2 regions of the Thermobifida fusca YX genome follow, and region 1 is predicted to be linked to the other one. Evidence: predicted binding sites of a transcription regulator. Region 1 holds the regulator's gene; the other holds the start of a gene.
The links. The regulator LexA, encoded in region 1, represses DNA repair genes until DNA is damaged. The targets are predictions, from matches to a motif close to TCGAACANNTGTTCGA.
Positions count from the first base shown of each region.

Region 2: the regulator LexA is predicted to act here: its motif matches at 12,323-12,338, upstream of TFU_RS13715 (DUF6504 family protein).

Region 1 is NC_007333.1:2,521,467-2,536,126, forward strand. Features, by position in the region: gene nrdR (transcriptional regulator NrdR) at 1-451, opposite strand, end outside; gene TFU_RS10625 (LysM peptidoglycan-binding domain-containing protein) at 677-1,219, opposite strand; gene lexA (transcriptional repressor LexA) at 1,475-2,233, shown strand; gene TFU_RS10635 (hypothetical protein) at 2,434-3,066, opposite strand; gene TFU_RS10640 (hypothetical protein) at 3,353-4,009, opposite strand; gene TFU_RS10645 (hypothetical protein) at 4,211-4,765, opposite strand; gene leuS (leucine--tRNA ligase) at 4,849-7,341, opposite strand; gene TFU_RS10655 (DUF6406 domain-containing protein) at 8,131-8,550, shown strand; gene TFU_RS10660 (long-chain-fatty-acid--CoA ligase) at 8,648-10,195, shown strand; gene TFU_RS10665 (hypothetical protein) at 10,404-10,850, opposite strand; gene TFU_RS10670 (SAM-dependent methyltransferase) at 10,903-12,174, opposite strand; gene TFU_RS10675 (FAD-binding protein) at 12,188-13,600, opposite strand; gene TFU_RS10680 (glutamate racemase) at 13,764-14,534, shown strand; gene TFU_RS10685 (hypothetical protein) at 14,648-14,660, opposite strand, start outside.
Region 2 is NC_007333.1:3,232,463-3,247,122, reverse strand. Features, by position in the region: gene TFU_RS13765 (superoxide dismutase family protein) at 9-572, opposite strand; gene ptsP (phosphoenolpyruvate--protein phosphotransferase) at 854-2,551, shown strand; gene TFU_RS13755 (STAS domain-containing protein) at 2,771-3,139, opposite strand; gene meaB (methylmalonyl Co-A mutase-associated GTPase MeaB) at 3,446-4,444, opposite strand; gene scpA (methylmalonyl-CoA mutase) at 4,543-6,765, opposite strand; gene TFU_RS13740 (methylmalonyl-CoA mutase family protein) at 6,762-8,654, opposite strand; gene TFU_RS13735 (hypothetical protein) at 8,717-10,171, opposite strand; gene TFU_RS13730 (glutathione peroxidase) at 10,320-10,802, shown strand; gene TFU_RS13725 (NUDIX hydrolase) at 10,862-11,353, opposite strand; gene TFU_RS13720 (YigZ family protein) at 11,413-12,054, shown strand; gene TFU_RS13715 (DUF6504 family protein) at 12,059-12,310, opposite strand; gene TFU_RS13710 (TetR/AcrR family transcriptional regulator) at 12,582-13,184, shown strand; gene TFU_RS13705 (DivIVA domain-containing protein) at 13,195-13,839, opposite strand; gene TFU_RS13700 (N-acetylmuramoyl-L-alanine amidase) at 13,954-14,660, opposite strand, start outside.

The DNA.
Region 1 (14,660 bases):
TTGCTGTGCGCTCTGCCCTCAGCTCCGCGATCTCGCGTTCGAAGTCTTCGAGGGATTCGAAGCTGCGGTAGACGCTCGCGAAGCGCAGGTAGGCGACTTCATCGAGGTCGCGCAGCGGTCCGAGGATGGTCAGTCCGATCTCGTGCGAGCTGACTTCCGCAACCCCGCGGCTGCGGATCTCCTCCTCGACCCGCTGTCCGAGGAGCGCGAGCGCGTCCTCGGTGACCGGGCGGCCCTGGCAGGCCCGTCGGACTCCGGCAATGATCTTGCTGCGGGAGAAGGGCTCCGTGGCTCCTGATCGCTTGGTGACCATGAGCAGCACCGTCTCCTGGGTGGTGAACCTTCTCTCACAGGCCGGGCAGGAGCGACGGCGTCGGATCGCTGTACCTTCTTCTGCGGCCCGGCTGTCGATCACCCGGGTGTCCTGGTTGTGGCAGAAGGGACAGCGCACTGTTTGTCATCCTTCCCAGGTCAACACCGGACAACCACAATTTGTGGATGGTTTCATCCACGAAGGCACTAGATCTAGTGGCCGTTAACCTACGGCTAGAGAGTCTTAGACGCAACCTGAGACAAGTCCGTCCGGCGTGTCGCCACGCACGGCTTCGGACTGCGAACGGTGTGTGTGGCTGGAGATGTTCGCAACTGTGCGGTGTGCGGGAGCGAAGCGTCTGTCTCAGGGGGATGGTAGAACGAGTTCCTGTCCTGGGGTGAGCACCGGTTCGGTGAGGCCGTTGATCTCGACGATCTCGTCCACAGTCTTGCGCGGGTCTTCTGCGGGACGGAGTCGTTCAGCGATCTCCCAGAGCGTGTCTCCCTCGTTGACCACGACCGTGCGTGACCGTTCGGGGAGGTGGAGGAGCGTGTCGGTGGAAGCGTCCGCGTTGGAGGCGCTGAGGGCCAGAAACGCTACGGCGAACAGGGCGCAGCCGGCGGCGGCTGCCGTGCCGAGCAGGCAGAACAGGACGATCCGTCCTCTCCTGGTCAGCCGCGGGGGCCCTGCGGGGACGGGGCGTACGGCCCGTTTACGGGCGGGACTGGCCGGACTTCGCCGGACCTCGGGTGGAGGGACGTCATTGATCCACTCCGGTACCTCCTTGGACCAGTCGTAAAGATCGGTTTCCAGACCGCCGCGGGCAGCGTCCGTGTCGCTCGTAGACCGACAGGAAGCGCGGGCAGCGGATGGCGTGGGGGCATGCGGCAACGCGGCCTGGGACATCGTCCTTCCCTTCGAACCTCCGCCCACCAGAACCGGCGTTCGATTACTACCGCATTCTGGGAAATTTTTCAGCATCATCTCGAACGTTTGTTTGATATTGCCTTGTCCAAGGACTAACGTGGAATGTGTTTCGCTCCGGTAGAGCATCGGCGTCGGTCCTATCACGCCGACGCCCTCGACCTTCGGAACGAGCATTGATGTCGTAGCAAGCCGACAGTCCCCAACGGAGGACACTAACCGCCGAGGAGGCCGGACGTGCCGGAGGAGAACCGCGGAGGGCACCAGCCTTACACGGAGGAGAGTTCCGTCTCCGCACTCCACCCGGTCCGCACGGATGACTCCGTGGGGTCCTCTGCCGAGCAGACAGGTGACGCTCCGACACTCACGGAACGTCAGCGGAGTGTCCTCAACGTCATCCACCGCTACGTGCGTGAGCGGGGATATCCGCCGTCCATCCGGGAGATCGGGGAGGCGGTGGGGCTGTCTAGCCCCTCAAGTGTCGCGCACCAGTTGAAGGTGTTGCAACGCAAGGGGTACCTTCACCGCGATCAGAACCGCCCCCGAGCGGTGGAAATTCGTATTCCACATAAAACTTCCGGACGCACGCGAAGGGAACTCGGCGGGCTCTCCGGCTCCGAGGAAATCGTGGACATTCCCCTGCTCGGCCGGATCGCGGCGGGCGGCCCGATTCTGGCGGAGGAGCATGTCGAGGATGTGCTCTCCCTGCCGCGGCAGCTTGTCGGAGAGGGCACGCTCTTCATGCTCACCGTCGTGGGCGATTCCATGATCGATGCCGCTATCGCCGACGGTGACCTGGTCGTTGTCCGTCAGCAGCCTGACGCTAACAACGGGGATATCGTGGCCGCGCTTCTAGGCGACGAGGCCACGGTCAAGGTCTTCAAGCGTGACAGAGAACACGTCTGGCTGCTGCCGCGAAACAGCGCCTACGATCCCATCAACGGCGATTCTGCGACCATTCTGGGCAAAGTCGTCACCGTTCTTCGCAAGGTATAACGACTTCGCTTCAGTTTGATACGACCCCGTAATTAATCTCTGAATTGTCCTTTTTGGGCCATTTGTCGGTAATTGTTACCGCTGTTTTCTCGTAGGATTTTCCGCCCCGTTGTCTCCACTGGCCTGGCCGCCCCAGGCGCGCCGCAAGGGGCACGCACTGGGGACGGCCAGGACTGGTCACTCTCGTCTGGAACGGTCCGTTACTGGTAGTCGCCGCGGCGGATCTCTTCGAGGGTGGCGCGGGCCAAGGTCTCCGCTTCCTGGATCGCCTCCTCCTCGGGAAGCGACACCCCGAAGTTCACCTTGTCGTAGCAGGACGCGAACGACAGGTTCGCCACGTACGTGGCAACACAGCCGACCTGGTTCTCACTGTCGTACCAGGACACGGCTCCTTCACCGAGGCCGGAGACCTCCGTCGTGGTGTAGTCCTGGGAATACCACTCCAGGTCGTCGCTGGTGTGGTAGCGCTCCCCAGGGTCGTTGAGCATGATCGTGAGGAAGGCGTAGCTGCCGTTGCCCAGGCTGTTGACGTTGTCCCAGGAGCAGTGCTGCCCTTCCCACCATTCCTGGCCGCCGGTGTCGACGTCTTCAACCTCCCCGCGGTAGTCGGGGACGAGCCGTTCCAGCTCGCTGTGCTCCCCCACCGAGCAGCCGGGCAGCATCGTGAAGTCCCCTTCCACCTCGGACGAGGTCGTCCCCTGGGAGTCCGAGGTCTCCCCGGTGGCGGACGTCTCCTGGTCTGAGGTGCTGTCGCTGCTGCTCAGAGCGGCGAATACGAGGATCCCGGCGATACCGAGGACCGCTGCCGCGCCCACGACGATCCCGGCGATCAAGCAGCCGTTTCTCCCTGTCTTCTGCGGAGCAGGCGGATATCCTCCCGCTCCGTACGGCGGGGGAGAGAACTGCGCCCCGTGGGGCGGCTGCCCGGGGGGAGGAGGCGGGGGGCCGTAGGGCTGGGATCCGTACGGGGGTTGCGGCCCGTGCGGCGACGAGGGAGAAGAAGGTTGGGTCATGGGATGATCCTTATCCAACAACAGTGGAAGGTCGTTCGTGTGCGGGGTTTCACGGCATCCCTGGCGGAGGCCGCCCCGGCAGGGCTCTCGACTGCTGGAAGCGGATTCACTCCTGCTCCAGGGTCGCGACGATCTCCTGGGCCACGCTCACGGCACCGTCCATTGCCTCTTCCGCAGAGACCTCCCGGGTGGCGGAGAAGTCCGTGCTGGCCTCGTAGCAAGCGGAGATCATGAGATTGGACTTCCGCACCGCCACGCACCCGTGCAGGGTTGTGGCGTCGTACCACCGCACGGCCTCGTCTCCGAGTCCCGTCACGGCGGTCGTCGCGTTGTCCTCCGATTCCCGTTTCAGATCGGCTCGGGCGGAGGCCTCTCCCCCGTGGCCGAAACGGTTTCCGCTGCGGATGAAGGCCACACTCACGCTCGACGGCATCCCGGGAGAATCCTCCGTGGTCGTCCACCGGCATTGGGTGCCGTCCCACCACGTAGCGCCCTGGGTGTCTACGGGAGCGTCGAGGTCGGTCACGTACCCCTTGACCAGTTGGTCAAGGACTCCGCTCTCTTCGACGAGGGCGCACGGTGGGGCCTCCGCATAGTCCCCGCCGGGACCGCGCAGCCAGACGAGGAGGCCGACTCCTCCGCACCCCAGCAGCACGAGGACGAGTACTGCGCTGACCAGCACAGCCACCGCGCAGCCGCGTCCGCTGCCGCGCGGCTCCTCATGGAGGGTGGCGGACCCGCCGGGGGGAGGCGGCTGGACCATGGACTTCCCTTCACCTGTCCGGAGATCGACGCTCTTCCTCTGCCACCGAGCCAACGTTACTCGCTGGTTCGGACGGGAGGTCTGGCAGAGGAGCCCGATCCCTGAGCATCACTTCACCGGGTAAGAAGCCGCTTACCGCGATAAAGTTCGCGGTAATCTCCCCAAGCCGGGCGGAGCGGACGGTCCGGCTTCCCGGCTCCGTTACAGGGCCGCCGCCACCTCTGCGGCGATCGCCGCTACTTTCTCCCCGGCGTCGGCCCCGCCGTACCAGACCCGGATCGTCAGGTTGCGGTCCCTGGTCGCGGCCTCGGCTCCCTCACCGACCCCGGCGGGCCGCACCAGCGTGTCCCCGCGCGACAGCTCCCCCTCCGCCAAAGCGTCCAGTTCTGCTGCTGCGCGCTCCTCCCCGCTCGATTGGCTGTCGCTGAAGTGGGCGCGGAAGGAGACGATGAGCATCCGCGGGTCCTCACCGGAAGCGTCCAGTGAGGACCACACGCACGACCGGCCGGCGGAGAGCGGGAGCGGCCCAACGGTCTCCGCTTCGAGCACTGCTGCGGGGACCGCGCCTTCCACGGTCGCACTCGGCACTGACGTGCAGGCGGGCGGCTGCGGGTACGCGTCCGTGGGAGCGGCCTCCACTGCGGGACCGTGCTTCGCCCACAGCAGGCCGCCGGTGATGGCCGCGGCGCTCACCACGGCAGCGCCGCCCACCACCGCGGCCCCGCGCACCACTGTGCGCCGCCTCGCCTCGTCCATCGTCGTGTTCTCCTCTTCCGCGCCCGCCCACGGTCCGGCTGCGGGCGGCGGCCCGGTTGCGGTACCTCAGCAGTGGTCGGCGTTTAGGCGACCACGATGTTGACCAGTTTGGGCTCACGGACCACGATCCTGCGGATCTCACGTCCGGCGATGTGATTCTGGACCTTCTCCGAGGCGAGGGCCAGCCGCTCCAGCTCTTCCGCGGAAATGTCCGGGGAGACCTGCAGCTTGTCGCGGACCTTGCTGGCCACCTGGACCACGCACGTCACGCTCTCCTGGACCAGGAGCGCAGGGTCGGGCTCCCGCCAGGTGCCCACCGACACCGATCCGGTGTGGCCGAGCATCTCCCAGCCTTCCTCGGCGACGTAGGGAGCGAACAGACCCAAGGTGATCGCAATCACCTCAGCGGCTTCACGCACCGCGGGGTCGGCGGCGCCAGGGCCCGAGTCGATCGCCCGGCGAGCAGCGGTGACGAGTTCCATGATCCGCGCGATGGCGACGTTGAACCGCTGGGCTTCCACGGCCTCGGTAACCTTCGCCAGGGTCTGGTGGGTCATCCGCCGCAGCGCCAGGTCGCCGGTGGCCGGGTCCACCCCCGGTGCAGAGGCGGCTGCGGCCTCCGCCATCACCCGGTAGGCACGGTTGAGGAACTTCACCGATGCCCCCGGGGACACGTCTGCCCAGTCGATGTCTTCCTCCGGCGGCCCGGCAAACACCATGGTCAGCCGGACGGCGTCAACCCCGTAGCGGTCGATCTCCTGCCCCAGGTCCACACCGTTGCCCAGCGACTTGGACATGGCCTTGCCCTGGTTGATGACCTGGCCCTGGTTGAGCAGCCGGACGAAGGGCTCGGTGAACGGCACCATGCCCATGTCGTAGAGGACCTTGGTGAAGAACCTGCTGTAGAGCAGGTGCAGGATCGCGTGCTCGACACCGCCGACGTACTGGTCGATCGGTCCCCACTTGGCGACTTTCTCCTGGTCGAACGGCGCGGTGTCCAGGTTGGGCGAGCAGTAGCGCAAGAAGTACCAGGAGGAGTCGACGAAGGTGTCCATCGTGTCCGTGTCCCGTTTGGCGGGCCCGCCGCAGCGGGGGCAGGACACGTTGACCCAGTCGGTGGCGGCGGCCAGCGGGGAGACCCCCTTGGGGGCTAGGGCAGCCCCGCGCAGGTCGGGCAGGCGCACCGGCAGTTCTTCGTCGGGGACCGGAACTTCGCCGCACTCCGGGCAGTGGATGATCGGAATGGGAGTGCCCCAGAACCGCTGGCGGGACACCAGCCAGTCGCGCAGCCGGTAGTTGACGGCGGCCTTGCCGGTGCCGCGTTCGGTGAGGATCTCGATGATGCGGGGGATCGCTTCGCTCTTGCTGAGGCCGTTCAGCGGACCGGAGTTGATGAGCGTGCCCTCCCCGGGGGTGGCGATCCCCGTCTCAGCGGGGTCGGGCTCGCCCGTGTCCACGACAACACGGACCGGCAGGTTGAACTTGCGGGCGAAGTCCAGGTCGCGCTGGTCGTGTGCGGGCACCGCCATGATCGCGCCGTGGCCGTAGTCGGCCAGTACGTAGTCGGCCGCCCAGACCGGGATGCGCTCCCCGTTGACCGGGTTGATCGCGTAGCGGCCCAGGAAGACGCCGGTCTTCTCCCGCTCGGTCGACTGGCGTTCGATGTCACTCAGCTTGCTGACCTGGGTGCGGTAGGCCTCGAACGCTTCCCGCTGTTCAGGCGCGCACAGTTCGTCGGCCAGCGGCGAGTCGGGGGCGACCACGAAGAACGTCGCCCCGTACAGGGTGTCGGGTCGCGTAGTGAAGACGGTGACCGGTTCCTCGCGGCCTTCGATAGTGAACTGGACGTCAGCGCCTTCCGAACGGCCGATCCAGTTGCGCTGCATGGTCAGCACGCGCTCGGGCCACTTGCCCTCGAGCTGCTCCATGTCGTCCAGCAGCCGCTGGGCGTAGTCCGTGATCTTGAAGTACCACTGGTTGAGCGCCCGCCGCTCGACCTCGGTGCCGCAGCGCTCGCACTTGCCCTGGATGACCTGCTCATTGGCGAGCACGGTCTGATCCTTGGGGCACCAGTTGACCAGGCCGTCCTTGCGGTAGGCCAGACCGCGTTCGAAGAACCGGAGGAAGAACCACTGGTTCCAGCGGTAGTACTCGGGGTCGCTGGTGTGCAGACGACGGGACCAGTCCAAAGAGATGGCGTAGCGCCGGAACGACTCGGCCTGGGTCTCAATGTTGGTGTAGGTCCACTCGGCCGGGTGGAAGTTGTGTTTGATGGCGGCGTTCTCCGCGGGCAGGCCGAAAGAGTCCCAGCCGATCGGGTGCAGCACGTTCTCCCCGCGCGCGAAGTGGTAGCGCGCGATGACGTCGCCGATCGCGAACGCCTCAGCGTGCCCCATGTGGAGGTCACCTGAGGGGTAGGGGAACATGTCGAGCACATAGCGTCGCGGACGGGGGTCGGCCGGGTCTTCGCTAGCCGTGAAGGGGTTCTCCTTTGCCCACCGGGCCTGCCACTTCTCCTGGAGTGCCCGGACGTCGTAGGAGCCACTCGTCGTCTGATCGCCGCTAACCGCTGTCATGGTTGGATGGTTCCTCTACCGGTGTTGCCCTAGGGGGCGGGTTCCGATCTGGCGCACTGCTGTTGCCGGACCAGCGTCTTCCGACTCACCGAGTGACCTGAGGATGCCGGTCCGAATCACCTGTGTTTCAAGGTTAGCGCGCAACGGCACGGCCGAAGCGCAGCCGTGATTCCCCTGCGGCATCCCGCGGTCTTCCCGGGCTGAGCCAGCGTGGGACAGCTCTCTGCCGCTGCAGCCGCAAAGGGCGGGAAAACCGGCTACCGTTGGCGGTAAAGCATCCTGGCTCTATGGCCGTGTCGGCTGGGCGGAGCCCGTACCCGCCGCGCCACGTTGGTCTTGGGAATCGATGGGGAGGACAGCAGTTCACCGGTCGGCCCCCGCTGGTGGAACACGGTCGCGGCACAGAACCGCGCCCACCCTTGCTGCAGGGAAACGGCGGCGTGCCGGTTTCGTCTTCCCCTCGCGGTAGGGCAGCGACCGGCGGCCCCAGACCCGGTGGTCTGCCGCAGCCCTGCCTGTGCCGGGCAGCACCGCCCGGATACGGGAGCAGCGGCCTTCCCTGGCACCGCGGGACACTCCGGTGCGCTGCACCCGCCCTTTCGGTCTCCCTCCCCCGTAGCGTCTCGGCTCCCGCCCAGGGCGGTGTGCCACGGCTGTCCTTCACCCCCGGTACCCCACCGTTCCGGGAGGGCCGGGGCGCCGCCACCCCAGCAGAGTGGATCCACCGTCCGCTTTCCCGCTGTTCCACGCCCCGCGTATCCGCGGGGAATCCGCCAGAGGAGAACTGACATGCCGCTGTTCGATCCGCGTACCGTCGTCCGGGCGTCCCTGTCCGCTGTGGCAGCCGCCCTGGTGGGCCTGAGTCTGGCCGCCTGCTCGGCCTCTTCGGACACCTCCCCCGCTGAGACGGTGGCGGAGCAGGATCCAGCTCCCGTGCTGGGCGAGTACGACGACCGCATCCAACTGGTGGAGGGGACCCCGTACACCCTCACCGCTGAGGATGGCGACTCTTTCGTCTTGGAAATCACCGAATACGACGAGGCGGAGCCGCAGGTGACGGTCAAGGTCACTCCGGAGGGCGGAACGGGTGAGGAGACCACGGTGACGCTGGGGGACCTGATCGAGGTGGACGGAGTCCCGTGGCGGGTGTCCGAGTTGGGGTTCGGTGACTCGCTGCCTGTCTCGGTGACGCTCACCAAGGCTGAGTAATCCCCGCAGTGGGGGGAAGGCTCCCTGGTCCCGCACCTCACCCATAAGTTACTGTTCAGTAGAACAGTGACATGCGGCACTTCCCGGAGGAGCCAGGATGCTCAATCTCTCCGTTCTGCTGGAAGACGGCGCACGCAACCGGCCGGAGCGCGATGCGATCGTCTTTGGCGACATGCGGCTGAACTACGCCCTGGTCAACATGATCGCCAACCAGGTAGCCAACCTCCTGGTATCCCGCGGTATCCGCCCCGGGGACAAGGTTGCGCTCGCCTGTCCGAACGTCCCGTACTTTCCCTTCGTCTACTTCGGTGCGCTCAAGGCGGGAGCGGTCGTCGTCCCCCTGAACGTCCTGCTTACGCCGCGCGAAATCGAATACCATCTCCGCGACTCCGGCGCTAAAGCGCTCTTCGCGTTCACCGGCACCCCGGAACTCCCCCTCGGGGAGCGCGCCTGGCAAGCATTCCAGGAAGTCGCCGAATGCGAGCTCTACATCGACCTGCCGGCCGCCGCGGGGGCGACCACGTCCGCAATCCCGGGCGCAGAAACCTTCTGGGCCGCGCTCAACGGGCAGCCCGGCGAGTTCGAGTCGGTGCGCACCGAAGGCGACGACGTCGCAGTGATCATCTACACCAGCGGCACCACCGGCCAGCCCAAAGGCGCCCAGCTCACCCACACCAACCTGCTCTTCAACGCGGTCGCCTCCAGCGCCCTCTTCGACCAGGCTCCCGACAGCCACGACGTGTTCCTCACCGTGCTGCCGCTCTTCCACATCTTCGGGCAGACCACGATGATGAACGCGGCTCTCTACCGGCACGGGACCATGGTGCTGATGCCCCGCTTCGACGGGGATGAGGCCCTCTCCCTCATGGAAAAGGAGAAGGTCACCATCTTCGCCGGGGTGCCCACCATGTACTGGGGGCTCCTCAACGCCCAAGGGGACCACGACATCAAGCAGATCTCCCAGACCCTGCACACCGCGGTCTCCGGGGGCGCCTCCCTTCCCGCCGAAGTCGCCCGGAAAGTCAAGGAGAAGTTCGGCATCGAAATCCTGGAAGGCTACGGCCTCTCCGAAACCTCTCCCGTGGTGTCCTTCAACAACCCCAAGCGCAAAGCCAAGCCGGGATCGATCGGGCTGCCCATCTGGGGCGTGGAGATGAAGCTCGTCGACGAGAACTTCAACACCATTGAAGGCGAAGGGCCGGGAGAGATCGCCGTGCGCGGCCACTGCGTGATGAAGGGCTACCACAACCGTCCCGAGGCCAACGCGCAGGTGATGCGGGACGGCTGGTTCCGCACCGGGGACATCGCCCGCCGCGACGAGGAAGGCTTCTACTTCATCATCGACCGCTCCAAAGACATGATCATCCGCGGCGGATACAACGTGTACCCGCGGGAGATCGAAGAGGTGCTGATGACGCACCCCCAGGTGAGCCTGGCCGCCGTGGTGGGTGTCCCGCACGACACGCACGGCGAGGAGATCAAAGCGTTCGTGATCCCCGCCGAGGGGGCCACCCTCACCGAAGACGAACTGATCGCCTGGGCCAAGGAGCGTCTGGCGGCCTACAAGTACCCGCGGATCGTGGAGTTCCGCACGGAACTGCCCATGACGGCGACCGGCAAGATCCTCAAGCGGGAACTTCGCTGACCAGCTGCGGGCGGTGCGGCGCTGCCGTGGAGCAGCCGCACTCGTTTCCCAGCGCCGCCTAGTGCTGCCGGGGCCGCGGGGAACCGCTGCGGACCGCCACCCTGTGCCGGATTCCGCGGTGTCTTCCGGCCCCGGCCGGTCCGCGGCTCCGGTTGCGGGCTACCGCGACGCGCGGCTAGGCGCACGGCCCGCCTCCCGCGCGGGGTGCTTATCGTGCTGTCACCCTGCGCAGCGTGGGCAGCAGCTCCTCACGGCCGTAGACCGCTGTGCCGATAGCAGCGGAGAACGCGGCCAGCATGTGGACGAAGACCAGCGGATCGCCGTGCGCCCGGACCCAGGCGGCCTCGTGCTCCCCGATCGCGTACGCCTCCCAGGCGGAGACGACCGCGAATTCCACCTCGGGTTCCAGCAGGTCGGCGACGGTGCGGGCGACCGCTTCCCGGGAGTCCGCGGCGCGCCACGGCACCCCGGTCTCCTGGACCCGGCGGGCAAGGAAGGCCGCGCACACTTTCAGGGTGGAGACGATCCGCTCCCCCGCCTCCGCGCTGATCCCCGCGGAACGTTCACCGATCATTCTGCGGTCGGCGCGCACATACGCGTCGATGAGGTCGAGGGCGACGGTGGTGTGGTGCCGGTCGTCATCGGTCGCAGCCATGGGCTCATCATGCCCGGTTCCGCGACTGATATCCCCCGGCTGTGCACCGCGGTTAAGGCAGCGGCGGTTCGAAGTCGGGGCGCAGCGGCATCCGCGCCTCGGTCCCGTCGAGCTTCACCCCGAGGATCTGGTGCAGTTGCACCACGTTGCGTTCGAAGCCGAGCACGCACCCGGCCATGTAGAGCCGCCACACTCGGGCCGTGCCCTCCCCCACTTCCCGCACCGCGGCATCCCAGTTGCGGTCCAGGTTGGCCAGCCAGTCCCGCAGGGTCCGTGCGTAGTGCTCCCGCAGGTTCTCCTGGTGGCGGATTTCGAACCCGGCGTCGTTCATCGCCGCCTGCAGCCAGCCGGGCCCTTCCAGCTCCCCATCGGGGAAGACGTAGCGGTTGATCACCCCGCCGCGTTTGAAGGGCGGCAGGTCGTTGCGGGGCCGGGTGATGCAGTGGTTGAGCAGGCGGCCTCCCGGGACGAGCTTGCGGTACAGCGACGCGAAGTAGGCGGGCACGTTCTTTTTGCCGACGTGCTCGGTCAACCCGATCGAGCTGATCGCGTCGTACTCGCCGTCGGGCAGGTCCCGGTAGTCCATGTGCCGGACTTCTGCCAGGTCGCCCAGGCCCTCGTGGGCGATCCGCTTCTGCGCCCACTCAGCCTGCTCTTTGGACAGGGTCACCCCCAGGGCTTTGACCCCGTGCTCCCGGGCCGCGTGGATGACCATGCCGCCCCAGCCGCACCCCACATCCAGCAGTCGTATCCCAGGGGCAAGACCGAGCTTGCGGGCGATCAGCTCGTGCTTGAAGAACTGTGCCTGCTCCAGCGTGGCCTGCTCGGTCGGGTAGACCGCGCAGGTGTAGGTCATCGACTCGCCCAAGACCAGGGCGTAGAAGGCGTTGGAGACGTCGTAGTGGTGCTGGATGGCTTCGGCGTCGCGCTGCTTGGAGTGGCGCCAGCCCAGGGCGGCGAGGCGGGACTGGCGCACCTCCTGCGGCGGCGGTGGAAGCCGGTTGACGAACTTCACCCACCCGATCCCGCGGATGATCCGCAGCAGTTCCCCGGGGGACAGCCGCGGCCGGTCCTGGAACACCACGTCGGCCATTGCCCGCAGCGCGGTGTACATGTCCCCTTCGACGTCGAGGTATCCCGCCACGTAGGCGCGGGTCAAACCGAGTGCTCCCGGCGCTTGGACGATGTAGTTGACGGCTGCCGGGTGGCGAACCACGATAGCGACTTCACTGCGTGGATCTCCCGCAGTGCTGCCGTCGTAGGCCCGGAAGTGGACGGGCGCATCGGGTCCGACGACACGTTCGAATACCTCCGCCAGTCGCATCCCTCATCCTTTCTCACCCGCCGCCGACGCACTTGGTGTACAGGTCGAGCAGTCGACCGTCGGGGTCGTAGGCAGCTTTGAGCTTGCGGTAGATCTCCCCGTTGTAGAGCTCCCAGAACTCGTCCTCGTCGTAGAAGGCGTCCGAGTAGAGCGACTTGTGCCCGCCCAACCGGGTCACTTCTTTTTCGATCAGCCGGTTGTGGTATGTCCTGCCTCCACCGGGACGGATCGGAACGAGGCCCCAAAACCCGAAGTTGACGTAGAGGCGGCGGGGTTTGAGGGGGTAGAGCGGCCAGACCGGTTCCGTATCGTCGGCTGTGTCTTCTCGCAGCCGCAGCGGGCACAGCCACACCGGGGACATGCCGATCTCGGTGTGGAAGAAGTCGAGGAACTCGGCAGCCCGCCCCACCTCAACCTCGATGTCCTGGATCACCGGTTCCTTGGGCGGGCGCCCGCGGTAGTAGTCGAGCAGGCGGCTCGCGTCAGTGCGCCGGTCCCAGGCGACGAGCTTGCGGTAGACGTCGGAGCGTTTCAAGGAACGCGGCCACAGGCGGCGCACCACGGGATGCTGCAGTCCGAAGGCGCGGGAGCACCAGAACCAGTCGGTGTCCCACCGCCACAGGTAGTCGTGCGTGGTGAGGTAGTCGCCGGGGCCGGGGCCCGCGTAGCGGGGGATCGACCGGTAGTAGATGTCGGTTCCGGTGTAGTCGCTGGTCCACGGAGCCCGGTCGGTGAACGTCCCCAAGGTCAGGTACAGCTCGTTGCGGGCGAACACGACGCCGTCGACGAAGTCGACGGTCTCCCCGTCGTGGGTGCGGTCCGCGCAGATCTGCTCCAGCGCGGCCATGGCCGCTGCGGCATCGGTGAACCGCAGGTGCCGCAGGTGGACGTAGGGGCGGACCGGTTCGAGCTGGATGCGGAGCCGCAGCGCGTAACCGAGGGTGCCGTACGAGTTGGGGAAACCGTAGAACAGGTCGCGGTGCTCGTTGTCGCGCCGGGCCACCACCACCTGGCCGCTGCCGGTGAGGATCTCCATCTCTTCCACTGACTCGTGCGGGAGCCCGTTGCGGAAGGACGAGGATTCGATCCCCAGCCCGGTGACCGCACCGCCCAGGGTGATCGTGCGCAGTTGCGGAACCACCGGCGGCATCAGGCCATGCCGCAGGGTGGCGGCGACCAGGTCCTCGTAGGTGGTCATGCCGCCCACCTCCGCGACCCGCGCCTCCGTGTCGATGCTGATCACCGAGGTGAAAGCGCTGACGTCGAGACGCGCGGCATCGTCCCGGCTGCGGAAGCGGAAGAGGTTGGAGGTGGTCTTCGCCAGGCGCACCGGCTTGTCGGCGGACAGCCGCGCATAGGCGCGGCGCAGCTCGTACACCGCGTTGATGTGGTTGGCGAGGTTGGACGCGGAAGACTGACAGTTCACTGCTCACCCACTTCTCCCCCGCCGTTCCCGCGCGGCATTCCGGGCTGTCGGAGCCGCCGCACGGCGGTCGGGGCGCCGGTTTGAGGCCAGCCTAATCTCCCAGTACGGCAAATCCGGGGATGTTACGCGGCGTTTCCCGGTTTTGCGCATATCATCGGCTGGCGTGCGCATCGCATTAGTCGACTCAGGGATCGGTCTGCTCTCCACCGCCGCCGCGCTGCGGCGGATCCGTCCGGATGCGGACCTGATCCTCTCCATGGACCCTGATTACATGCCGTGGGGACCGCGCAGTGTTCCGGAGATCGTCGCGCGGGCGCTGGCCGGGGCCCGGGCTGTGCTTGACGAGCAGCCCGACGCCGTGGTGGTGGCGTGCAACACCGCCTCGGTGCACGCGTTGGAGTCGCTGCGCGCCGAACTGGAACCGCGGATTCCCGTGATCGGTACCGTCCCGGCCGTGAAGCCCGCCGCAGACCGGGGTGCGCCGTTCGCGATCTGGGCGACCCCGGCTACTACGGGGAGCCCGTACCAGCGGGACCTCATCGACCGGTTCGCGCGGGGGATCGCGGTGACCCCGGTGGCCTGCCCCGGCCTGGCTGACGCGGTGGAACGCGCCGATCCGGCTGCTGTGGCGGAAGCCGTCGACCACGCCGCCGCGCACACTCCTGCCGACGTGTCAGCGGTGGTGCTCGGCTGCACCCACTACGACCTGGTGAGCGACGTCATCACCGCAGCGCTGGGCGAGCATGTGACCCTGTTCACAGCCGCGGATGCGGTCGCCGCGCAGGCCCTCCGGCGAATCGGGGTCTCGCCCCAACCGGACGCGCCCCGCACCGGTGGGCTGCGGGTGTATGCCAGCGGCCGTCCCGCACAGCTTCCCGAGGCAGCCCTGACCTACCGGGCGGGGGTGCTGCTGACCACCGAGGTCGCGGCGTGAGCGTGTCTGCTGCGCCGGTAGTCGTCCCGCACGGATGTGCTGTCGGCCCGGTTCTGTTCCGCGGCAGCGTCTGAATTCCCCGCGCAGTGCGCCACGGCGGTGTGCCGCGCTGTTCAGGGCTGGCGG
Region 2 (14,660 bases), 710 kb from region 1:
GTCGGCTGTCACTGGGGGATAGTGACGCAGGCGAGGGTTTCTCCCGCGGTGCCCGCAAGCACGGGAACGGTCTGGGTGCGTTCCGCGTGGATCACCACCGAGTTGGCTTCGCCGTCGCGGGGCTGCCACGACACTGATGTCTGCGAGTGGCCGCGGCCTTCCTCGTCGGTGTGGAAGTCCAGCCACGCCTCGTTCTCCGGGTTGGCGTAGTCGGGGTCGGGCGTGGAGGGGTCGGGGGCAGGCTCGTTCTGGTAGTGGGGGCCCGCGTCTTCCGGGTTTTCGCCGCACGGGTTGGTGTGCAGGTGGGCGCCGTAGTCGCGGTCGCCGACCAGTCCGGTGACGCTGAGCATGATCTCGGAGCCGGAGTCGATCGGGGTGATGGTGACTTCGACGGTGGCTCCGATAGGAACGTTCTCCTCGTCGTAGGTGATGGCGGTCGCCCCTTCCCGCCAGGGTTCGAAGGTCGCCTGGACTTGGTGGGAGGGTTCTGGTCTGGGTTCTTCGGAGGAGCCGCAGCCCGCCAACAGAAGCAGGGACAGGGCCACACCGATGGCGGTCGACGGGATGCGCATGGCCGTTCCTCTCCGGGAGTGATGTAATTCACGGCTTTCGGGCGCATACATTACTCAATGTGCCTGAGTGAACGCACTATGCCGAGATTTCCGAAAGCGAACAATGTGGTTTCGCCGGTCCCCTTCAGGCAGGGTGGTGGAGGGTTGTCTGCCGTTGTCGGAATGGTGGGCCGTTGGCGGAACAGCGGCAGGTGCCCCACCATGGAGGCGGTTTGCGCTGCCGCGGCCCGCGCGGGCTGCGGGGCGCGCACGGCGGTGCGCAACGGATGACGGAGGATCGGATGGAACCGGACCGGGGGTGCTCCCCCGCTGCTGGAGAACAGACCCTGACCGGGGTCGCGGCCAGCCCGGGCAAAGCCACGGGACCGGTTGCGGTCCTGGCCGCGCCGCCGACGCTTCCCCCACGGCGCCCGGCGGTCACCGATCCTGACGCGGAGATCGCCCGGGCTACGGCCGCGCTCCACCAGGTCGCCGACCAGTTCCGCCGCCAAGCCGCCACGGTGGACGGCGAGGCGCGGGAGATTCTCGAAGCCCAAGCGCTCATGGCCAGCGACCCGCAACTCGCTGCGGGGATCGCTGAGCGGGTGCGCAACGGGCTTGCCGCGGAGTGGGCGCTCGACGAGGCGGTCGCCTCCTATCAGGAGCTGCTCCGCGGTGCAGGGGAGTACGTGGCGGGACGCGCCGCGGACCTCGGTGACATCCGGAATCGGGCGTTAGCGGTGCTGTTGGATGTCCCCATGCCGCGGCCGCCCGTCCCGGGGCACCCGTTCGTCCTGGTCGCTGACGATCTTGCCCCCGCGGATGTGGCCAGGTTGGACGCGGACACGGTGCTGGCGATCGTCACCCGGGTGGGCGGGGCCACGGACCACACCGCGATCCTGGCCCGTTCGCTCGGCATTCCCGCGGTGGTGGGTTGTGCTGAGGCGCACCAGTTGTGCGAGGGGACCCCGGTCACGGTGGACGGAGACCAGGGCACGGTCGTGGTGCATTCCTCCGCGCAGCAGTGCACGACCCAGCGGCATTCCCGCCCCCAGGCTGCCAGAGGGCTCGCTACGGGGCCGGGCCGCACCAAGGACGGACAGCGGGTGGAGCTCCTCCTCAACCTGGGCGGGGAGGATCCGGAACGCGCGGCCCGGCACGACTGCGAGGGCGTGGGGCTGCTGCGCACCGAGTTCCTGTTCATGGACCGGGTGGCCGAGCCGACGGGTGCGGAGCAGAGCGCCGCCTATGCGCGGGTGTTCCGCGCGTTCGGCGGCCGTGTGGTGACGGTCCGCACGCTGGATGTGGGGGCGGACAAGCCGCTGGCGTTCTTGGCGCAGGAGAACGAGCCCAATCCGGCGTTGGGGGTGCGCGGGTTCCGCATGGTGCGCACCTCCCCTGAGGTGCTGCGCCGGCAGCTTGCCGCGGTGGCCCGGGCCGCGCAGGAGACGCGGACGCGCGTCAGGGTGATGGCGCCGCTGGTCGCCACCCCGCAGGAGGCCGCGGATTTCGTGGCTTTGGCTCGGGAAGCAGGGATCGCCGAGGTCGGGGTGATGGTTGAGGTGCCGTCGGCCGCGCTGCTGGCCGACCGGGTTGTGCGCGAGGTGGATTTCGTGTCGATCGGCACGAACGACCTCGCCCAGTACACGCTGGCGGCAGACCGCACCCGCCCCGCGCTGTCCGACTTGCTGGACCCGTGGCAGCCCGCGGTACTGCACCTGGTGGGCCGGGTCGGGGCGGCAGGCCGGGAGGCGGGACGGCCGGTGGGAGTGTGCGGGGAGGCTGCGGCTGATCCACTGCTCGCTTTGGTTTTCGTGGGGCTCGGGGTGACGAGTCTGTCGATGGCTGCCGCGGCTTTGCCAGTGGTGCGCGGGGCGCTGGCCCGGCACACGGTGGCGGACTGTCGGAAGCTGGCTGCGCTGGCAATGGACGCTGCCGGGCCCTGCGAGGCGCGGGAGACGGTCCGCGCCGCGGTTGATCCCGCGGTGCTGGACGCCTAGCGGTGCGGCGGGAAAAACGTTACCAACAGCAGTTGCTTAAAGTAATGAATCTGTAGCTAATAGTCACGATATTAGGGCGGGGAAAACACCGGCGGGACGCGGAACAAAACCCTTCCGCTGCTTCACGAAACATCCGCGAACCGCACACCAGAAGTGGGTCCGGTCGGAATACGGCCGGACCCACAGAAGCACGGCGCCGTACCGGAACCGTGCGCAGACTCAGCCGGCCTGCTTGACCACGAGAGCCCGCATGGCGGCCACAGCCTCCGCCACCGTCCGGTGCACGGGAAGCTGGCGGTGCAGTCCCACCAGGCGGATGACCTTCGTCACCCGCTCGTTGGGAGCGGCGAGAGCGAGGCTGCCGCCGCGCTCCCGCACCAGGTGGTAGGCGTGGATGATGGCGTTGAGACCGCTGGAGTCCATGAAGTCCAGCGCGGAGAAGTCAAGGATCAGCCACGGCCCGTGTGCGTCGACCGCGGATTGGACCGCGGAACGCAGGTCGCCCGCGGTAGCAATGTCGAGATCGCCCTCCACTGACACGATCACGCTGCGGTTCTCGACCCGGGTGCTCACCCCAAGCCTGTACACGTTGTCACTCCTCCCAGCCTCACGAAGTCATGAGGGGTCCCCCATAGCGACCTCAGGCCATGTCATAGACCGGTTGCCCTCAGCGCGGTCCCTACTCGCGCCGATACTCCCGCCCCACGGTGTCCACCCGCACCGAGTAGCGGGGGCGCCTCTCCCCGATCCCCTGGTCGCTCGTAAGGCTTTGGACACACACGGTATTAGCCAAAACGCCAATCGGGAATGGCTGAGAGCAAGAAATTTTCACGTTACTGAGAGCAACCGGCCCGAGAATGCCAGACCCCTGGGAAAAGTGGGGGTGGTGGTGATTCACTCGTCCCGGGATACTCCGGTGAATGCGGCGAAGATTCGGTCCGCGGCAAGCGTCGCGGTGATCGTGCCCTCCCGCACTTCGTTCTCCAGCTGCGGGGCCAGCTCCCGCACCCGAGGATTGGTGTGCAGCTCCTGCAGCAGCCGGTCCCGGACCTGCGCCCACATCCAGTCCACCTGCTGCCGGCTGCGCAGCTCAGCCAGCTCCCCGGTCTCTTCTAGCGCTGCCCGGTGGGCCAGCACCTGCTCCCACACCTCGTCCAGGCCGCTCCCTTCCAGCCCGCTGCAAGTGAGCACGGGGGGAGTCCACGACGGGGAGGGCGGCTGCAGCAGCCGCAGTGCCCGCGACAGTTCCCGCGCAGCCCGGCGGGCCTCCTGCACGTGCGGACCGTCGGCCTTGTTGACCGCGACCACGTCCACCAGCTCCAGAACACCCTTCTTGATGCCTTGGAGCTGGTCGCCGGTGCGCGCCAAGGTGAGGAACAGGAAGCAGTCCACCATCTCGGCCACGGTGACCTCGGACTGGCCGACACCCACCGTCTCCACCAGCACCACGTCGAATCCGGCGGCTTCCATGAGGATCATCGTCTCCCGGGTCGCACGGGCCACTCCGCCCAACGTCCCCGCCGAGGGGGAGGGACGCACGAACGCGTTCGGGTCCGTGGCCAGGCGCGTCATCCGCGTCTTGTCGCCCAGGATGCTGCCGCCGGTGCGGACCGAGGAGGGGTCCACGGCGAGCACGGCCACCTTGTGCCCCCGCCCGGTCAGCATGCTGCCCAGCGCGTCGATGAACGTGGACTTGCCCACCCCGGGCACCCCGGTGATGCCCACCCGGTGCGCGTTCCCGCTGTGCGGCAGCAGCCGGACCAGCAACTGCTGGGCCAGTTTCGCGTGGTCGGTGCGGCGCGACTCCACCAGGGTGATCGCCCGCGCCAAGGTGGGCCGGTGGCCGGCGAGCACACCCTCGGCGTAGGCGTCGATGTCAATCGTTCTGCTCATAGCTCCTCGATCGTCTGCAGGTCAGCGAGTGCGGCCGGGACAGATGGAACACGCGGGGACCCCGGCAGTCCGGGATCCCCGCGCCTGGGTGGGACCACTCAGTGTCCCAGCCGCTCCCGAAGCTGGTCGAGGAGCCCTAGCGCAGCCTCGGCGATCACCGTGCCCGGCGGGAAGATCGCCGCGGCACCCGCCTCGTACAGGGCGTCGAAGTCGGACGGCGGAATCACCCCGCCGACCACGATCATGATGTCGGAGCGCCCCAGGGCGGCGAGTTCGTCGCGGAGCGCAGGCACCAGCGTGAGGTGCCCCGCGGCCAGCGACGACACACCGACGATGTGCACGTCGGCTTCGACCGCCTGCGCGGCGACCTCAGCGGGCGTCTGGAACAGCGGGCCCACGTCCACGTCGAAACCGAGGTCTGCGAAAGCGGTGGCGATCACCTTCTGCCCGCGGTCGTGGCCGTCCTGGCCCATCTTGGCGACGAGGATCCGCGGCCGGCGTCCCTCTGCTTCTTCGAACTCCGCGACCTTCGCGGCAACCTCGTCCATGGCTTGTCGTGCCGCCTCCGCGTTGTGCGCCTCTTCCCGGTACACGCCCTGGATGGTGCGGATCTGCCCGGAGTGCCGTCCGTACACTTTCTCGATCGCTTCGGAGATCTCCCCGACCGTGGCCATAGCCCGGGCCGCATCCACCGCGTGGGCGAGCAGATTGTTCTCCAGTGTCGCACCGTTCGACTCGGCGGCCGCCGCTGCGGTGAGCCGCCGCAGCGCCTCCTGCACCGCGTCCTCGTCGCGCTCCTCGCGGAGCCGCCGCAGCTTCTCGATCTGCTCGGCGCGCACCCGGCTGTTGTCGACCTTGAGGACCTCGATTTCGTCCATGGTCTCCGGCCGGTACTTGTTGACCCCGATGACCGGCTGCAGTCCGGAGTCGATCCGCGCTTGGGTGCGGGCCGCGGCTTCTTCAATCCGCATCTTGGGGATGCCCGCGTCGATGGCTTTCGCCATGCCCCCGGCTTCTTCGATCTCTTGGATGTGTCCCCAGGCGCGGGCCGCGAGCTCGAAGGTGAGCCGCTCCACGAACGCGCTGCCGCCCCACGGGTCGATCACCCGGGTGGTGCCGGACTCCTGCTGCAGCACCAGTTGGGTGTTGCGGGCGATCCGCGCGGAGAAGTCGGTGGGCAGTGCCAGGGCTTCGTCCAGCGCATTGGTGTGCAGGGACTGGGTGTGGCCCTGGGTGGCGGCCATCGCCTCCACGCAGGTGCGCACCACGTTGTTGAACACGTCCTGGGCGGTCAGCGACCAGCCGGAGGTCTGCGAGTGGGTGCGCAGGCTCAGCGACTTGGGGTTCTTCGGCGAGAACTGTTTGACCAGCTTCGCCCAGAGCAGCCGCGCGGCACGCAGTTTGGCGACCTCCATGAAGAAGTTCATGCCGATCGCCCAGAAGAACGACAGGCGGGGCGCGAAAGCGTCCACCTCCAGCCCGGCGTTGAGCCCGGCGCGGATGTATTCGATCCCGTCCGCCAGCGTGTACGCCAGCTCGAGGTCCGCGGTAGCCCCGGCCTCCTGCATGTGGTAGCCAGAGATCGAAATGGAGTTGAACCGCGGCATCCGCTTGGAGGTGTAGGCGAAGATGTCGGAGATGATCCGCATCGACGGCTGCGGCGGGTAGATGTAGGTGTTGCGGACCATGAACTCTTTGAGGATGTCGTTCTGGATGGTCCCCGCCAACTGTTCGGGCGCCACCCCCTGCTCCTCCGCGGCCACGATGTAGAGGGCCATCACGGGGAGCACTGCGCCGTTCATGGTCATGGACACGCTCATGCGGTCCAGCGGGATGCCGTCGAAGAGCTGCCGCATGTCGTAGATGGAGTCGATCGCCACCCCGGCCATGCCCACGTCGCCCGCCACCCGCGGGTGGTCGGAGTCGTAGCCGCGGTGGGTGGCCAGGTCGAACGCGACCGACAGCCCTTTCTGGCCGGCCGCCAGGTTGCGGCGGTAGAACGCGTTGGACTCCTCCGCCGTGGAGAAGCCCGCGTACTGCCGGATCGTCCACGGCTGCGTGGTGTACATGGTCGGGTAGGGGCCGCGCAGGAACGGCGCCAACCCTGGATAGGTGCGGAGGAAGTCCAAGCCTTCCCGGTCAGCCTGGGTGTACAGCGGTTTGACGCTGATCCCTTCAGGGGTCTCCCACACCAGTGCGTCCGGGTTCTTCCCGGTGGCTTCCACGAGCGCCTGACGCCACCGCTCGGCCTGTTCCGGACTGGAGGCCGCCGCGGGGGTGCCCGCAGCGATCTCCGCAAAGTTCGGGATGTTCGCGCTCATCGGGCTGCTCCAAGGAAGTCGGTGAGGTCGGTGAGCAGGGTCAGTGCGTCGCAGCCGGTGAACACGAAGTCGTCGACCCCGGCAGCGGAGAAGTCCTCAGAGGGACGCCCGGCCAGCAGTACCCGTTCCGCGCCTGCTTCACGCAGCGCGGCAACCGTGGCCGCGGCCTGTTCGGCATAGACCCGGTCACTGGAACACACGCAGGCGACACGCGCCCCGCTTTCCCGGAACGCGGCCGCGGCCTCCTCGGGCCCGGCGCCGCCGCCGCTGACCGGTTCGATCCCGCCCGCCTGGAACAGGTTGGCGGCGAAAGTAGCCCGGGCCGTGTGCACGGCGACCGGGCCCAGCGTGGCCAGGAAGATCCGGGGCCGTTGACCGGTGGCGGCCAGTGTCGCATCCGACCGGTCGCGCAGCTCCTCGAAACCGGCGGCGTAGCGTCGCGGGCGCAGCACGTTGGGTGCGTCCGCCACGGGCACCACAGGCGCGGGAGCCCGCTCCAGCACTGGTTCGTCAAGGTTGGGGAACTCGCTCACCCCGGTCAGCGGGTCGCGGCGGTGGGCCAGGTTGACGCGGCGCTCCTCCCACACCGCGTTCACCCGGTCAGCCACGAGCCCGGACGCGAGCGCGTCCACGATGCCGCCGGCGGCTTCCAGCTCTTGGAAGAACGACCAGCCGCGCTGGTACAGGTCGGCGGTGAGGCGTTCCACGTAGTAGGAGCCGCCCGCCGGGTCGATGACCCGGGCGATGTGGGACTCTTCCAGCAGCAGCGAGTGGGTGTTGCGAGCGATCCGCCGGGCGAGTGCATCAGGCAGCCCCAGGGCGTGGTCGAACGGGCGGACCGTGACCGCGTCCGCGCCGCCGACTCCCGCCGCGAAGCACGCCAGCGTGGTGCGCAGCATGTTCACGTACGGGTCGCGGCGGGTCATCATTGCCGCGGAGGTGACGACGTGCTGGCGCATGCCGCGGTGCGGTTCAGTGAGCCCGCACACTTCGGTGACCCGGTGCCACATGGCGCGCGCAGCACGCAGCTTGGCGATGGTGAGGAACTGGTCGGCGCTGGCCGCAAACCGGAATTCGATCCGGGAAGCCGCGTCCGCCAGGTCCAGCCCGGCGTCGGTGAGCGCACGCAGGTAGGCCACGCCAGCGGCGATCGCCGCACCCAGTTCCTGCGCTTCGGAGCCGCCGGCCTCGTGCACGGGGGTGCCGTCGGCGACAACGAGACGCAACTGGGGCCGGGTGGCGGCGAGCGGGGCAGCGAAACGCGCGGCCGCGGCCAGGTCGGCCCGCTCCCCAGTGCGGGCAGCGACTCCCAGCGGGTCGATGCCCAGGTTGCCGGAGACCACGCTGTCCGGCAGGTTCCGGTCGGCGTAGGCGGCGAGCAGGGCGGCCGCGGCAGCCTCGTAGTCGGCTCCGGCGTCCAAGACGACCGGGGCCAGGTCCAAGTGGACGTCGGCGAGCGCCTCGTCGATCCGGTCGACGGGCACTCCGGCGGCGCCCACGCCCAGCCAGATCGAGGTGACGCCGTTGTGCAGGTCTTCGAGGATTTCGTTGCGTGCGGTCGCGGCGTCGGGGTGAGCGTGGCGCTGGCGCACATCCCAGCCCTCGACAACCGCGCCCTGTGGCTGTGCTCCCCGGATGAACGGCGCAAGGCCGGGGAAACCGGATTCGATGTCGTCGCCGCTGTCGTACAGCGGCTGAATGGCGATCCCGTCGTAAGTGGTGGTGGTCAGGAGGCTTTCGGGCGTCTCGGGCGCCGACTCGACGTCGACCCCGCTCTTCCGCAGCACTCCCGCGACCAGTTCGCGCCACTGCTCCTTCGTCACCGAGGGGAACTCAGCTGCCAAGGGCAGAGCACCGGTCGCCGTGGCTGTGTTCTCCGGCACGCTCATACCCCGGATAGTAGAGAATGGCGTTCGGTTCGCCGGGCACCAGGGTTCAGGGAAAGCGCATCTCAGCCACGCTCTGTGGGGGACAGTGACGGAGTGGCGGTGCCGCCGGGCGGGGTTTCGGGGGCGAAGACGAACCGCTGGCGGTTCTGGACGACGAGGGCGTACCCGTCGTCGGTCACCGCTTCCACATAGCCGGAAAGGTCGTCGGCGACGACGTCTTTGGTCCTGCTGTCGAACACGACCTGCGTACCCCCGTCTTCGGCGCGTGTGTCCCCGTAGACGTATCCGGCCAGGGCGAAGCGCGGGGCGATCGACCGTTCCACAGCGTCCTCGAACACCCAGAGGGTTTCCCCGGACACCAGGTCCACGGCGATGAGCGACGTGGTGGCGTCGGCCTGCGGCACGAGCAGGACCCCGGTGGTGCCGTTCCACACGGTTCCGGTGACCGGGGTGGTAGCGAAAGCCCGGCCGACCGTGTTGCTGCCGGGTTCGGTGAGCGTCCACAGGGTCTCCCCGTCGCGCAGGTCGTGCAGGGAGAGCAGCGAGGATTCTTCCGGGCTGCTCCAGCGGACGAGGACGGTGCGGCGCGGCTGCGCCTCGGCGTCGGTGTCTTCGTCGTCTGCCTCGTCGCTGGGCGACGTGTCGTCGGCCGGCAGCGAGTAGAAGCCGACCAGGCGCGGCCGGGGAGCGGACAGGGTGCGGCCGTCGTCGGCAGCGACCGTGTCACCGGAGACGCTCCACAGCAGCGCCCCTTTGTCAGTCAGGTCGCGGGCTTGGAGCAGGCCCGCGCCGTCGTCGAGCAGCACGACTTCGTCGCGCGCCCCGACCGGGACTCCCAGGTGGGCGGCCTGCTCTGCTGCGTCGTCTTCGTCGTCTGCCGTGTCGCGGTCCTCGGCGCTGCTGGCTTCCGCCTCGTCGGGGGCGGTGAACTCGTAGGACCATTCCACGCCGTCCGCGGCGGGGTCGCGGAGGGTGAACGTGCCGTACGGGTCGCTGGCGCTCCACTCGGCGGGGGCACGCACCACGAGCCCGTTGAGGTAGCTCTCCCGGGGGTCGGAGCCGGTCCACACGGTTTCCCCGGCCTCGTTCACCACGGTGCGGGTCACCCGGTCGCCGGTGCGGGTGCTCACTTCGAAGACGTCTGCGCCGTCCCGGTCCTGGGTGAACCGTTCGATGTGGGATTCCCCCTGCCACAGGACTGTGCCGTCGGCCGCGTGCTGCAGCAGGTGCCGTTCTTCGCTGTTGGAGCTGATGAGGAAGGCGTCGCCAACCGAGTGGATGCGCACCCCCAGGGGGTCGCTGAGGATGTCCTGGCCGGGCTGCGCAGGGTCGTGCAGGTAGCGCAGCGGCTGGGCGGCGAGCCCGGGCGGGGCTTCCCCCGCGTAGACGGTGGGGGTCGGCTGCGGGGTGGGCGACGGTTCCGGCTCGGGGCTGTCCTCACCGGTGCAGGACACTGCGGCAGACAGGAGGACCACGCTGGTGACCAGCCGCAAAAGGCCGTGCTGTCTGCTGCGCATGACGCTCCCTAACTCTCTGTGCCGGATTGCCTGCGCCACGATCCTAGGCCCGCGGGGGAGTGAGCACGGGACGGTTCGGCATGCGGCGCGGCAGGATTCGCCTGTGGGGTCTTCGGACGGGCAGGGGGCTGAGGCTAGGCTCCGGGACATGAAGATCTACCAGAGCGAGTTGCGGACGTTGGAGGGCGAGCCGTTCCGGCTGCCGCAGACGCAACTGCTGCTGATCGTCAACGTCGCTTCCAAGTGTGGCCTGACCCCCCAGTACAGCGGCCTGGAGAGGCTCCAGGAAGCGTACGCCTACCGGGGGTTCTCGGTGATCGGGGTGCCGTGCAACCAGTTCGGCGGCCAGGAGCCGGGGGATGCCCAGGAGATCCGGTTGTTCTGCGCCACCACGTACGGCATCAGTTTCCCCATCTTGGAGAAGATGGAGGTCAACGGCCCCAACCGGCATCCGTTGTACGTCGAGTTGACCAAGGCTCGGGACTCCCAGGGGTTGGCGGGGGATGTCCAGTGGAACTTCGAAAAGTTCCTGGTCGCCCCCGGCGGCAGGGTGCTGTACCGCTTCCGGCCCCAGGTGGAGCCTGAAGACCCCGAGATCATCAGGGCGATCGAAGAGAACCTGCCGAACTGACCGGATCCGGCGCGGCCCAGCAGCGTGTGGGGCGCGCCGGCGACGCCTGCCCGGCACGGTCAGGTCTCGCTCCACGGGCCGTTGCGGCGGTCGAACCAGCCGACTCGTCCTTCGAGTGCGTGGTTGATGCGGCGCATGATGCGGCCGGGCATGGGCGGGAGTGCGGCGTAGTCGAACCAGCGCACGTCGAGCGACTCGTCGTCGTTGACGCGGGCTTCCCCGGAGAGGGGACGGCACCGGAAGGTGAGGTCGAGGATCTGCACCTGGTCCCCGTTGGGGTAGGTGTAGGGCGCTTCCATGACGGCGCTGACCAGGGTTTCCGGGTGGACGCGGAGCCCGGTTTCCTCCTCCAGTTCCCGCACCAGGGTGGCGGCTGGCTGCTCGCCTGGTTCCACGAGGCCGCCAGGGGTGCACCAGCGTCCGTCGTCGGCGCGGCGGTGCAGGAGGATGCGCCCGGCAGGGTCGATGACCACGGCCGTCACTCCGACGAGGGGCAGCAGGGCGTGGCCCACCTGCTCGCGCAAGCGGAGGACGAAGGGAGGTGTCGGCATGGCACCGACCATACAGAGCATGCTGGGGCCGGGACGCGGCGCATACGATCGAAGGCGGCATGAGAACGATCAGACGCGGCGGCGAACACCAGATCGAGATCAAAAAGTCCCGGTTCATTTGCGCGCTTGCCCGGGTGAGCAGCGAGGACGAGGCACGGGAGTTTATTGCGGAGCGGCGCAAACTGCATTGGAACGCCACCCACAATTGCACGGCCTACATTGTGGGGGAGGACGGCAGGATCCAGCGGTCTAGCGACGACGGGGAGCCCGCCGGGACCGCGGGGGTGCCCATGCTGGAAGTGCTGCGGCACCGCGGGCTGACGGACACGGCTGCGGTGGTGACCCGCTATTTCGGGGGGATCAAACTGGGCGCGGGCGGGCTGATCCGGGCGTATGGGAGCGCGGTGGCCGCGGCGATCGACGAGGTCGGGATCTTGGAGCGCCGCTCTCTTCCGGTGGTGACAGTGCTCGCCGACTACCAGCAGGCCGGGCGGTTGGAGAGCGATCTGCGGGAGTCGCCGCACCGGGTCGTGGACGTGCGGTACGGGGCCGACGTGGAGATCGATGTCGCGCTGTACGGGACCGACCCGGCGGATTTCACGGCGTGGGTGGCCGAGATCACCGCCGGGCAGGCCCTCTGCGAGCTGCAAGGAAAGACGACCGTGGAGGTGGAAGTCGGCGCGGATGGGACCGCGCCGTAGCCGGTCAGTACCACAGACGACGCATCGTCCAATGGTTGGTCGCGGTGTCGAGCACGATGTCGGCGATGCCGCGGTGGCCGTGGTCGGATTCGGCGGCGACTCGGACGAGCCGCACTTCGCTGGCGGCCTCAGAACTGGTGCCGTGCCAGGTGCCGATGACGCGGCGCACCCGGTAGAGGGTGCCGCGCCAGGAGAAGAGGACAGGAGCGTCGTTAGTGGTGGAACGGACGTCGATCTGCTCGTTGTAAAGACTCACCCGCGCACTTTATCGAACATAGGTTCGGTTGTGGGACAGTCTGTGGCAGCGGGTCGAAGCTAGACCTTAATACGAAAACCCTTACCGTTCATTCTTGCTGGATTGAGCGGTGGGTGAGCTCCGGAACACAATGGTGTCAGGGTTTCCCCGCCATGGTTACCCGAACCGACAGACTGGTCGGTATGTCGCGTGTTCTATGCTGAGGGGACGTGCCCATCCGGGGAGTGACGGCGCCGCAGATCCGCGGCGGACGCGAGAGGTGTAGGGGAACATGACGCAGTCAGCGGAGTCCACCACGGTCTCCCCTTCCGTGCCGGACCGCCTCCTGGCCGAGGCCACCCGGCTGTTTGCCCAGCGTGGTTTCGACCGCGTCTCAGTCCAAGAATTGGTTGAGGCAGCCGGGGTCACCAAGGGGGCGATGTACCACTACTTCACCTCCAAGGACGACCTGCTCTTCGCGATCTACCAGCGCGTGCTGCAGTTGCAGATGAGCCGGCTCGCCCAGATCGTCGAGAGAGGTGGAGACGTCACCGAACGCCTGCACGCAGCGGCCGCCGATGTCGTCAAGACCACCGTGGACAACCTTGACGACATGGTCATCTTCTTCCGCTCACTGCACATGCTCTCGCCGGACCGCCAGCGCGAGGTGCGCAAGGAGCGCCGCGCCTACCACGAGCTGTTCCGCTCCCTGGTCGAGGAGGGGATGCGTGAAGGGGTATTCCAAGACAAGATCCCGGCGGACATCGTGGTCAACTACTTCTTCGGCTCCATCCACCACTTGAGCATGTGGTACCGGGCCGACGGCGAGCTGGACGGCGCCCAGCTGGGCGAGTACTACGCCGACCTGCTGCTCGCGAGCCTGCGCGCCGACTGATCCGCCGAGGTCAGTGCAGGCCGTAGCGTTCCAGCTCGTCGGCGATCTCGTCGAGGAACGCGTCCACCTCTTCTTCTACGTAGCCGGGACGGAACCGCGTGCTGGAGAAGCGGACGCCGCGCACTTGTGATGCGGTCAACCGGGCCTCCTGGGGCCTGCCCTCCACCAGAGCGGCAACCGTGGCCTCGGCCAGGTCGAGGAAGGCGTCGACTTCCTCCTCTGAGTAGCCGATCCGCAGCCGGGTGGTGTGGAAGCCCTTGTTCCGGATGTCTTCTGGGCGCATGCGCGGGGAGACCGGTTCCCGGGGCTTGGGGGCGGCCTCGCGGCGGAAGTATTCGGCGCTGTGCTTCCCGGTGCGCAACTGCTGCGAGTACAGCCCGAGTTCCCGCAGGGTTTCCGCGATTTCGTCGAGGAAGGCGTCCACCTCCTCTTCGTCGTAGCCCGGCCGCATGACCGTGGTGCGGAACTGCGCGCGCATTACGTCGGAGGCGGTGATGAGCTTTGTGGGGCGGGTTCCTTGCTCAAGCGCGCGCAGCGTCTCCTCCACCCGGCGCAGCAGGGCGTCGACGTCCTCCTGGACGTACCCTAGGCGCAGGCGCGAGGTGCTGAACCGCTTGTCGCGCACGTCACTGGATGTCAGTGGCATAGCACCCATTGTGCAGTCAGGAAGTGATCAGCACCATACAAAGCGAACCCGGAGTGTCCGGGGCACCCTGTGGGGAAGCGGGTCCGAGCGGGGAACCGTGCCGCCGTGCCAGGCGGCTGCGGGTCACCGCGCTGGCGCCTCCTCGAGGTACCGGCTGATCCCGGCGACGATGCCGTCCGCGGCGAGGGCACGCCACTCGGGGTCGGTGAGCTTGGCCGCGTCTTCAGGGTTGCGCATGTTGCCGACTTCGAGGAACACCTTGGGCACGGTGGACAGGTTGAGCCCGCCCAGGTCGGTGCGGACGTCGATGCCTTCCTCACCGAGGTAGTCGGAGTAGGGGTGTCCGGTCACCGCGTGGAATTCGTCGCGGAGCGCTACGCCGAGGGCGTAGGAGGACTCCAGGATCGGTTCGGTGAACCCAGGGACTTCACCGGGGACGATGACGTGGAAGCCCCGTGAGCCGGGGGCGGCGCCGTCGGCGTGGATGGAGATCGCCGCGTCCGCCTCAGCCTCATTGCCGATCTTGGCGCGTTCGTTGATGCAGGGACCGACCCCGTCGTCGCTGTCGCGGGTGAGGATGACGGTTGCGCCCTGCTCCTCCAAGCGGTCGCGGACGAGGAGGGACAGCTCCCACGTGAACTCGTGCTCGTAGTAGCCGTCCTCGGTCCGGGAGCCCACCGTGTCGCACTCCTTGGTGCTGGGGCCTGCGGGAACGGCGCGGCTGATCTCGCGGGCCGCGTCAGCGTTGCCGCCGTTGTGGCCCGGGTCGACGACGACTACGGCGCCGTCGAGGGGCAGCGGCGCAGCCGGAGGCGACGGTGCGGGCGTGT